DNA from 2 places in the Cellulomonas sp. A375-1 genome. Region 1 is predicted to be linked to the other one. Evidence: predicted binding sites of a transcription regulator. Region 1 holds the regulator's gene; the other holds the start of a gene.
What was found. Region 1 encodes HrcA, which represses chaperone genes, less so after heat shock. Its sites were predicted from a motif close to TTNGCACTCGNNNNNNNCGAGTGCNAA; they were not measured.
Positions count from the first base shown of each region.

Region 2: a site for HrcA is predicted at 1,696-1,722, ahead of groES (co-chaperone GroES). Genes of this name have one in related genera too.

Region 1 is NZ_LFKW01000101.1:22,914-27,481, reverse strand. Features, by position in the region: gene CWIS_RS10570 (hypothetical protein) at 1-269, shown strand, start outside; gene CWIS_RS10565 (DUF3097 domain-containing protein) at 349-1,212, opposite strand; gene hrcA (heat-inducible transcriptional repressor HrcA) at 1,402-2,424, shown strand; gene dnaJ (molecular chaperone DnaJ) at 2,522-3,652, shown strand; gene CWIS_RS10550 (16S rRNA (uracil(1498)-N(3))-methyltransferase) at 3,654-4,412, shown strand; partial or broken gene CWIS_RS19425 (putative PEP-binding protein) at 4,520-4,568, opposite strand, start outside.
Region 2 is NZ_LFKW01000030.1:46-4,613, forward strand. Features, by position in the region: partial or broken gene CWIS_RS02885 (MerR family transcriptional regulator) at 1-566, opposite strand, end outside; gene CWIS_RS02890 (WhiB family transcriptional regulator) at 830-1,135, shown strand; gene groES (co-chaperone GroES) at 1,268-1,564, opposite strand; gene CWIS_RS02900 (class I SAM-dependent methyltransferase) at 1,835-3,049, shown strand; gene CWIS_RS02905 (glutamate--cysteine ligase) at 3,049-4,185, shown strand; gene CWIS_RS02910 (hypothetical protein) at 4,200-4,544, opposite strand.

The sequences.
Region 1 (4,568 bases):
CGCTCGCGATCTACTACTTCGGCTTCTTCGCGTTCCACCTGTTGGTGGACCGAGCTCGACCCCCGGTCGACTCGATCAAGGAGAGCATCGCGCTGCAGACGAAGGACTGGGGCTCCTCGATCCTGACCGTCGTCATCACGTGGGTGATCACCTTCGTCGGTGCGCTCGTGTGCGGCATCGGCCTGCTCGTCGCGATCCCCGTGGCCGCGCTGTTCACCGTGTACTCGTTCCGCCGGCTGACGGGCGGGACCGTCACGGCTCGCGCGTGACCGCCTGGTACGCACGAGGGGCACCGCGGCCCGCCCGGGGTCGGGTGCCCCTCGTGCGTACGTGACCTTGTCGCGGGCCTCACGCCGTGACGAAGTCGATGAGCTCCTCGACGCGCCCGAGCAGCGAGGGCTCGAGGTCCGCGTAGCTGCGGACCGTACGCAGGATCCGCTTCCACGCCTGGGCGACGTCCGCCTGGTCGGCGGCGGGCCAGCCGAGCTCGCGCAGGATGGCGAGCTTCCACTCGGTGCCGCGCTCGATGGTCGGCCACGACTGCAGGCCGAGCCGCTCGGGGCGCACGGCCTGCCACACGTCCACGTAGGGGTGCCCCAGCACCAGCACGGTGTCTCGCGGCGCCGCGCGCAGCGCGTCGGCGGCGATCCTCGCCTCCTTCGAGCCGGGCACGAGGTGGTCGACGAGCACGCCGACGCGGCGGTCCGGGCTGGGGGCGAAGTCACGCAGAGCGTCCACGAGGTGGTCGACACCCTCGAGGAGCTCGACGACGACGCCCTCGATGCGCAGGTCGTCGCCCCAGACCTTCTCGACCAGCTCGGCGTCGTGCTTGCCCTCGACCCAGATCCGCGACCCGCGGGCGACGCGCGCCCGGGCCCCGTGCACGGCGCGCGAGCCGGAGGCGGTGCGCTCGGGGGCGCGGGGGGCCGTCGACGTCACCGGTGGCGTGAGGCGCACGGGCTCGCCGTCGACCCAGAACCCCGGGCCGAGGGGGAAGGTGCGGGTGCGTCCGTGCCGGTCCTCGAGGACCACCACGTGCTGGCCCCCCGACTTCTCGACGCGCACGACTGCGCCGACCCACCCGGTCGTGACCTCCTCGACGACGAGGCCGCGCTCCGCCGCCTGGGGCCGCGAGACCCGTGGTGCGCGGTGGTGCTCGGGGCGCGCGGCACCCGTCCCGCCGCCGAGCACGTCGCTGCCGTACCGATCCATCTCGACCTCCGTCCTCCGGTCCGTCACCCTAGGGGGCGTGGCGGACCGCACGGCCGGAACCGGACGGGCGCGGCGTAGGATTGGCACTCGGCAGGGTCGAGTGCTACACGCGGGGTGCGACCGGGCAGTGCCAGGGGAACGGCCGGACGGGTAGCGGTCGACGGGCGACGGCGAAGGACGGAGGCGGCGATGAGCGACGAGCGGCGGATGGACGTGCTGCGCGCGATCGTCGAGGACTACGTCGCGACGAGCGAGCCTGTGGGCTCGCGCGCCCTCGTCGAGCGCCACTCGCTCGGGGTGTCGTCGGCCACCATCCGCAACGACATGGCCGCGCTCGAGGACTCGGGGTACATCGCCCAGCCGCACACGTCCGCCGGTCGCATCCCGACCGACAAGGGCTACCGCGTCTTCGTCGACCGCCTGACGACCGTCAAGCCGCTGTCGGCGCCCGAGAAGCGCGCGATCGGCGCGTTCCTCGAGGACGCCGTCGACCTCGACGACGTCGTGGACCGCTCCGTGCGCCTGCTCGCGCAGCTCACCCACCAGGTCGCGGTCGTGCAGTACCCGTCGCTGCGGCGCTCGACGCTGCGGCACGTCGAGCTCGTCCCGCTCGCCCCGCGGCACCTGCTCGTCGTGCTCATCACCGACACCGGCCGCGTCGAGCAGCGCACGCTCGAGACGTCGCTCGACCTCACCGAGCCCGTCGTCGCGCAGCTGCGGGTCACGCTCAACGCGCGGGTCGCGGGCCGGCGCATCGGCGAGCTCGCGGGCCTCGTCGACGACCTGGCCGAGCAGTACTCCGCGGACGAGCTGGCGCTCCTGCGGCGGGTCGTCGGCGTGGTCGAGGAGACCCTCACGCAGGAGAGCGAGGAGCGGGTGGTGCTCGCGGGCACCGCGAACCTCGCGCGGGGCAACGACGACTTCGCACGCAGCCTCGGCCCGGTCCTCGAGGCGCTCGAGGAGCAGGTCGTCCTGATGCGCCTGCTGTCGGACATGGCGGAGGACAACGCGACCGTGTCCGTGCGCATCGGGCACGAGACCCGGCACGACGGGCTCGTCAGCACGAGCTTCGTGACCAGCGGGTACGGCGACGAGAGCGGCGCGTCGATCGCCCGCGTGGGCGCGATCGGCCCGACGCGCATGGACTATCCCGCGACCATGGCATCGGTGCGCGCCGTGGCCCGCTACCTCACCCGGATCCTCGCCGGGTGACTGCCTCCCGCACCCGGCACACCCAGACGACGAACACCCGGACGCCCAGGCGTCCTGACCGCCCGACGAGCCCGCCAGGAAGCGAGCACACCACCTCGTGAGCAACGACTACTACGAGATCCTCGGCGTCGCGCACGACGCGACGCCCGAGCAGATCAAGAAGGCCTACCGGAAGCTGGCGCGCGAGCACCACCCCGACGTGGCGGGCGACGACCCGGCCGCGGAGGACCGGTTCAAGGACGTCTCGCGCGCGTACGAGGTGCTCGGCAACCCCGAGAAGCGCCGCGCGTACGACCTGGGCGCCGACCCGTCGTCGCCCGGCGGCGGCATGGGCGGCGGCTTCGGGTTCCAGGACATCTTCGAGACGTTCTTCGGTGCGGCGACGGGTGCCTCGGCGCAGCGTGGGCCGATCCCGCGCTCGCGGCGCGGCCAGGACGCGCTCGTGCGGCTGGACCTCGACCTCACCGAGGTCACGTTCGGCGTGCACCGCGAGGTCGCGGTCGACACCGCGGTCCTGTGCCCCACCTGCCAGGGCTCGTGCTGCCGGCCCGGCACGTCGCCGCGCACGTGCGAGGTCTGCCACGGTCGCGGCACGGTGCAGCGGGTCGCGCGCTCGTTCCTGGGCCAGGTCATGACGAACCAGCCGTGCGCGGCCTGCCGCGGCTTCGGCTCGACCATCCCTGAGCCCTGCACGGAGTGCGCGGGCGAGGGTCGCGTGCGCTCGCGCCGCACGCTCGCGGTCGACGTCCCCGCGGGCGTCGACACGGGCACGCGCATCAAGCTCACGGGTCAGGGCGAGGTCGGCCCGGCCGGCGGCCCGGCCGGCGACGTCTACCTCGAGGTGCGCGAGCGTCGGCACGAGGTGTTCCAGCGTGACGGGGACGACCTGCACGCGACGCTCTCGGTGCCGATGACGGCGGCGGCACTCGGCACGGTGCTGACGCTCGACACGCTCGACGGCCCGCAGGAGGTCGACCTGCACCCCGGCACGCAGCCGGAGCAGGTCGTCACGCTCAAGGGCCTGGGCGTCGGGCACCTGCACGTGGGTGGGCGCGGCGACCTGCACGTGCACGTCGACGTGACGGTCCCGACCGCGCTGGACGACGAGCAGGTCGAGCTCCTGCAGCGCCTCGCGGCCCTGCGCGGCGAGGAGCGTCCGGAGGCGCGGTTCGCCGCGTCGCACCAGGGCGTCTTCAGCAAGCTGCGCGACAAGCTCGCCGGACGCTGAGGTGACGGCTCCCGTCTTCCTCGTCGAGCCGGGCAGGCTCGACGAGGTGACCTCGGGCGACGTGTTCCGGCTCGACGGCGCCGAGGGTCGCCACGCGGGCGTCGTCCAGCGCCGGGCGCCCGGGGAGCGCGTCGACGTCGTCGACACGCGTGGCGTGCGCCTCGTCGGCGTCGTCGCGAGCGTGGGCGCCGACGGCGTGGACGTGCGGGCGGAGGCGGTCGTGCGCGAGGTCGCACCGGACGTGCGGCTCGTGCTCGTGCAGGCGCTCGCCAAGGGCGACCGCGACGAGCTCGCCATCGAGGCCGCGACCGAGGTGGGCGTCGATGCGGTGGTGCCGTGGCAGGCGGAGCGCTCGATCGTCGTGTGGCGGGGCGAGCGCGCCGCCAAGTCGCGGGCCCGCTGGCTCGGGACGGTCCGCACCGCGGCGAAGCAGGCCCGGCGCGCCTGGGTCCCCGACGTGGACGTCGCGATCGAGTCGAAGCCGCTCGCGGCGCGCACGCGGCAGGTGGTCGCCGACGGCGGCGCGGTGCTCGTGCTGCACGAGGACGCCACCGAGCCGCTGTCCGACGCGATGCTGCCGACGGCGGGCGACGTGCTGGTCGTCGTCGGCCCCGAGGGTGGGATCGGCGACGACGAGCTCGCCCGCCTGACGGACGCCGGCGCGCGGCCGGTGCGCCTGGGCCCGCACGTCCTGCGCACGTCGACCGCCGGCCCGGTCGCACTCGCGCTGCTCTCGACGCGCCTCGGCCGCTGGTCGTAGGCGCTGGTCCGCATGGCGACGGCGCCGGTCCCGCGAGTCTGCACTCGCGGGACCGGCGCCGCTCTCACGCGCCGCCGTGCGTCAGGAGGGTGACGCCGGCGGGTGGCTCAGCGCGTGTCCGCCGTGGACGAGACCGCGGCGCGGCCTGCCTCGAGC
Region 2 (4,568 bases), on a different contig from region 1:
GCGTCCGCGCCGGGCCGGTCGACGACCGTGCGCCGCCCGAGCTCGGTGAGCGCAGGCTCGAGCAGGTCGGTCCACCACCGCTCGAGCTCGACGGTCCCGGCGCCGGGCGGGATCGTCACGATGTCCCGGCAGGCCGCGGCGTCGCCCGCGAGCGCGGCGTCGACGAGCGCGGTCGGGGTGACGACGGCGCGCGACGCGCCCGCGAGGGTCCCCGTCGGTCGGGCCGCGAGGCTCCCTCCGGACCCTCCCTCGGGCACCTCGACGTCCGCGACGCTCGCGAGCCGTGCCGCATCACCGGGCGCGACACCGTCGAGCGTGAGCCGCCGCATGACCAGGAGGCGCTCGACGTCGGCCGCCGAGTAGCGCCGGTGCGAGCCGGCCGACCGTTCGGACGGCCCGAGCCCGTACCGGCGGTCCCACGTCCGCAGCGTCGCGGGCGCGACGCCGAGGCGCGCGGCGACCGCCGCCACCGTGAGCGGCGCGGCGTGGTGCGCAGGGGCACCGACCCGTCGGCCACCGTCGTCGCGCTCGGGTCCGGCCGAGCCGTCGTCGGGCGACAAGGTCATGGCGCGATTCTGCCAGGCCGTCCGGCCCAGAATCGCGCCCGGCAACCCATTGCGCGTCACCCGATCGTGTCAAAACGGCACAGACGCGGACACAGAACCGCGCCGCGACCTGTTATCGAACGAGTCTTGACCGGATTGTGGCGCGGTTGTAGCGTTCCGGTCACACGCCGTGACGACGTGGCACGACGACCTTGACAGCAGCAGTGAAGCCAGGACGAACCGATCGCCCGGATCCGCAGCCGGACGATCGACGAGGAGGACGCATGGCCGAGATCTCGCGCTTGCCCGGACCCGTGATGGACCTGTGGGAGTGGCAGTTCGAAGGCGCCTGCCGCGACGCAGACCAGGACCTCTTCTTCCACCCCGAAGGTGAGCGTGGATCCGCTCGCCGACGTCGCGCCGAGGCCGCCAAGGCCGTGTGCGCCACGTGCCCCGTGCTCGACCAGTGCCGCGAGCAGTCCCTCGCGGTGCGCGAGCCCTACGGCGTCTGGGGCGGCCTGTCCGAGGACGAGCGCGCCGCGCTGCTCGCCCAGCGGGGCCGCACCGTCGTCGCCCGCACCACCGCCTGAACCCCCGTCTGACCCGCGCCGGCTGAGCGCCCGCGGCCCCGAGCTCCGGACCCACCGGGGAACGTCGAAGGCCCCCGTCCATCAGGACGGGGGCCTTCGCGTCGCCTGACCCGCGGACGGGTCAGTGCAGGATCACTTGACGACGACCGCCAGGATGTCGCGCGCCGAGAGGATCAGGTACTCCTCGCCGGAGTACTTGACCTCGGTGCCGCCGTACTTCGAGTAGATGACCTTGTCACCGACAGCGACGTCGAGCGGGACGCGGTTGCCCTTGTCGTCGATCCGACCCGGACCGATCGCGAGGACCTCGCCCTCCTGGGGCTTCTCCTTGGCGGAGTCCGGGATGACCAGACCCGAGGCCGTCGTCGTCTCCGCCTCCAGGGGCTTCACGACGATCCGGTCCTCGAGCGGCTTGATGGAGACCGACACTGCGGACCTCCCCTTCGCGTGTGTTGAGTGGTTCAGTGGGTCGCGCCCAGCCACCGTCGTCGCGGGTGCCGGAGACCTGGCGCGTTGGCACACTCATACCGAGAGTGCCAGTTCCTCACTCTAGGAACCGCTTGGCACTCGGTCAAGGCGAGTGCTAACCCCAGCGCCGACGGGCCGGGCGCACGCCTGGAAGCAGGAGTGGAAGCACACGCCGGCCCGACGCGCGGAGCGGGTCCCGCGCAACGCCCGCAGGGTGCAAGGATCGCCGACATGGATGCCGACGGCCTCAGCCGGCTGCTCACCCCCGACGGGTGGGCGCTGCTGTCCGCCCTGCCCCCGTACGACGAGCGGCTCGCGATGCCGCTGGGCGAGCGGCTGCGCGCCGAGGGCCTGCACCCCTCCCTCGTCGCGGCCGCGCTGACGCAGTCGCGCCTGCGCGGCAAGGCGCACGCCAAGCTCGGCGACTTCGCCGACGGCATGCTGTTCACCGCGGCGGGCCTCGAGCAGGCGACCCGGCTCGAGGTCGGGGCGCACCACGCGCGCCGCTACCGCGACGCGGGCCTCACGCACGTGGCGGACCTCACGTGCGGGATCGGCGCGGACGCGCTCGCGTTCGCAGGGGTCGGCCTGCGCGTGACGGCCGCCGAGCTCGACGAGATGACCGCAGCCATCGCGACGGTGAACCTGCGGCACTTCCCCGAGGTCGAGGTCCGGCACACCGACGGGCTGAGCCTGGACCTGACGGGCGTCGACGGCGTGTACGCCGACCCCGCTCGTCGCACGGGCGGCGGTTCGCGCGTGCACGACCCCGCCTCCTACTCCCCGCCGCTGGACGCTGTTCTCGCGGTCCGCGAGCGCGTCCCCGCCCTCGGCCTCAAGCTCGGCCCCGGCATCGCGCACCGCGACCTGCCGGACGACGCGCGCGCCCAGTGGGTGTCCGTCGACGGCGACGTCGTCGAGCTCGGCCTGTGGTTCGGCCCGCTCGCTCCCGAGGGTCCGGGCCGCTCGGCGCTCGTCCTGCGGGGCGGGCAGCCGCACGTGCTCGCTCCCGACGAGGTCGCGCACGCGCATGTCGGGGCGATCGGCGCGTACCTGTACGAGCCCGACGGCGCGGTCATCCGCGCGGGGCTCGTCGGCGACGTCGCGCTCGACGTGCGCGGCCGGCTCGTCGACCCCACGATCGCCTACGTGACGTCCGACGAGCTGCAGGCGACCCCGTTCGCGACGGCCTACCGCGTCCTGGACCGGATGCCGTTCGGGCTCAAGCGCCTGCGCACCTACCTGCGCGAGCGTGGCGTCGGCCGCCTGACGATCAAGAAGCGCGGCACGGCGGTCGTGCCCGAGCAGCTGCGCCGGCAGCTCGACCTGCGGGGCGACGCGACCGCGACGATCGTGCTCACGCGCGTCGCGGGGCACCAGAGCGTCCTCGTCGTGGAGCCCGTCGGTGACGAGCTCGCGGGCACGAGCGCGCCGGGAGGCTCCTGATGGCCGCGCCCGTGCACCTGCCGTTCGCGAGCAGCGAACGCTCGACGGTCGGGCTCGAGTGGGAGGTCGCCCTCGTCGACGCCGACTCGGGGGACCTGCGCCAGGCCGCGCAGGCGATCTTCGACACCGTCGGCACCGATCATCCGAACATCACCCAGGAGCTGCTGCGCAACACGGTCGAGGTCTCGTCCGGCAAGTGCCGCACCGTGGGCGAGGCGGGCGCCGACCTGCGTCGTGCGCTCGACGAGGTCGCCGCGGCGGCCGCTCCCCTGCGGATCGACCTCATGGGCGGCGGCACGCACCCGTTCGCGCACTGGGCCACGCAGAAGGTCAGCGACAAGCAGCGGTACGCGACGCTCATCGACCGCACGCAGTGGTGGGGCCGGCAGATGCTCATCTACGGCGTGCACGTGCACGTCGGCATCGAGGACCGGGCCAAGGTCCTGCCGATCTCGCGCGCGATGCTCACGGTGTTCGCGCACATCCAGTCGCTGTCCGCGTCGTCCCCGTTCTGGGGCGGCAAGGACACCGGCTACGCCTCCAACCGCGCGCTGCTGTTCCAGCAGCTGCCGACGGCCGGGCTGCCGTACCAGTTCGACGAGTGGTCCCAGCTCGAGCAGTACGTCGGGGACATGCTGCACACCGGCGTGATCGACCAGTTCAACGAGGTCCGCTGGGACGTGCGCCCCGCGCCGCGGTTCGGGACGCTCGAGATGCGCATCGCCGACGGCGCGACGAACCTGCTCGAGGTCACCGCGATCGGCGCGCTCACGCACTGCTTCGTCGAGCACTTCTCGTCGTTGATCGACGCGGGCGAGCCGCTGCCGTCGATGCCCACGTGGTTCGTGCAGGAGAACAAGTGGCGCTCGGCGCGCTACGGCATGGACGCGATCATCATCACGAACGCGGCGGGCGACGAGGAGCTCGTCACGGACTCGGTCGCGCACTGGCTGACCGTGCTCGCGCCGGTCGCCGAACGCCTGGGGTGCTCCGAGGAGCTCGAGCAGGTCCGCGTGATCCTGCGTCGCGGCGCGTCCTACCAGCGGCAGCGGGCCGTCGCGCGCCGCAACGCGGGCGAGCTCGACGCGGTCGTCGCCTCCCTCGTCGCCGAGCTGCGCGCAGGCAAGCCGCTGTAGGCCGCTGGACGCCGCTAGTACCTGCTCGCGAGCGGGGCGATCCAGCGCCAGGTGTCCAGCATCGCGTCGGCGACCAGCGCCACCTCGGCGTGCCGCGACGGCGGCGCGACGACGCCGACGACGTAGGCCCAGCCGTCCCGGTCGATGTGGGTGTCCGCGAACATCGTCCCTCCCCCGTCGAGGAGCACCGTCAGTCGCCACCCGGTCCCGGCTGCGGTCTCGACGCGCTCGACCGGACCCAGCCACGTCCAGCTCGGTGGGGTCTGCGTGCGCAGCGCGTCCGGACGACGCGCTGCCTCGAGGATCGGACGACCGTCCTGGAGGGCGCCCACGGCACCCAGCGACATGATCGTGATCACCGCTCGTCCTCGGAGCGGCACGGT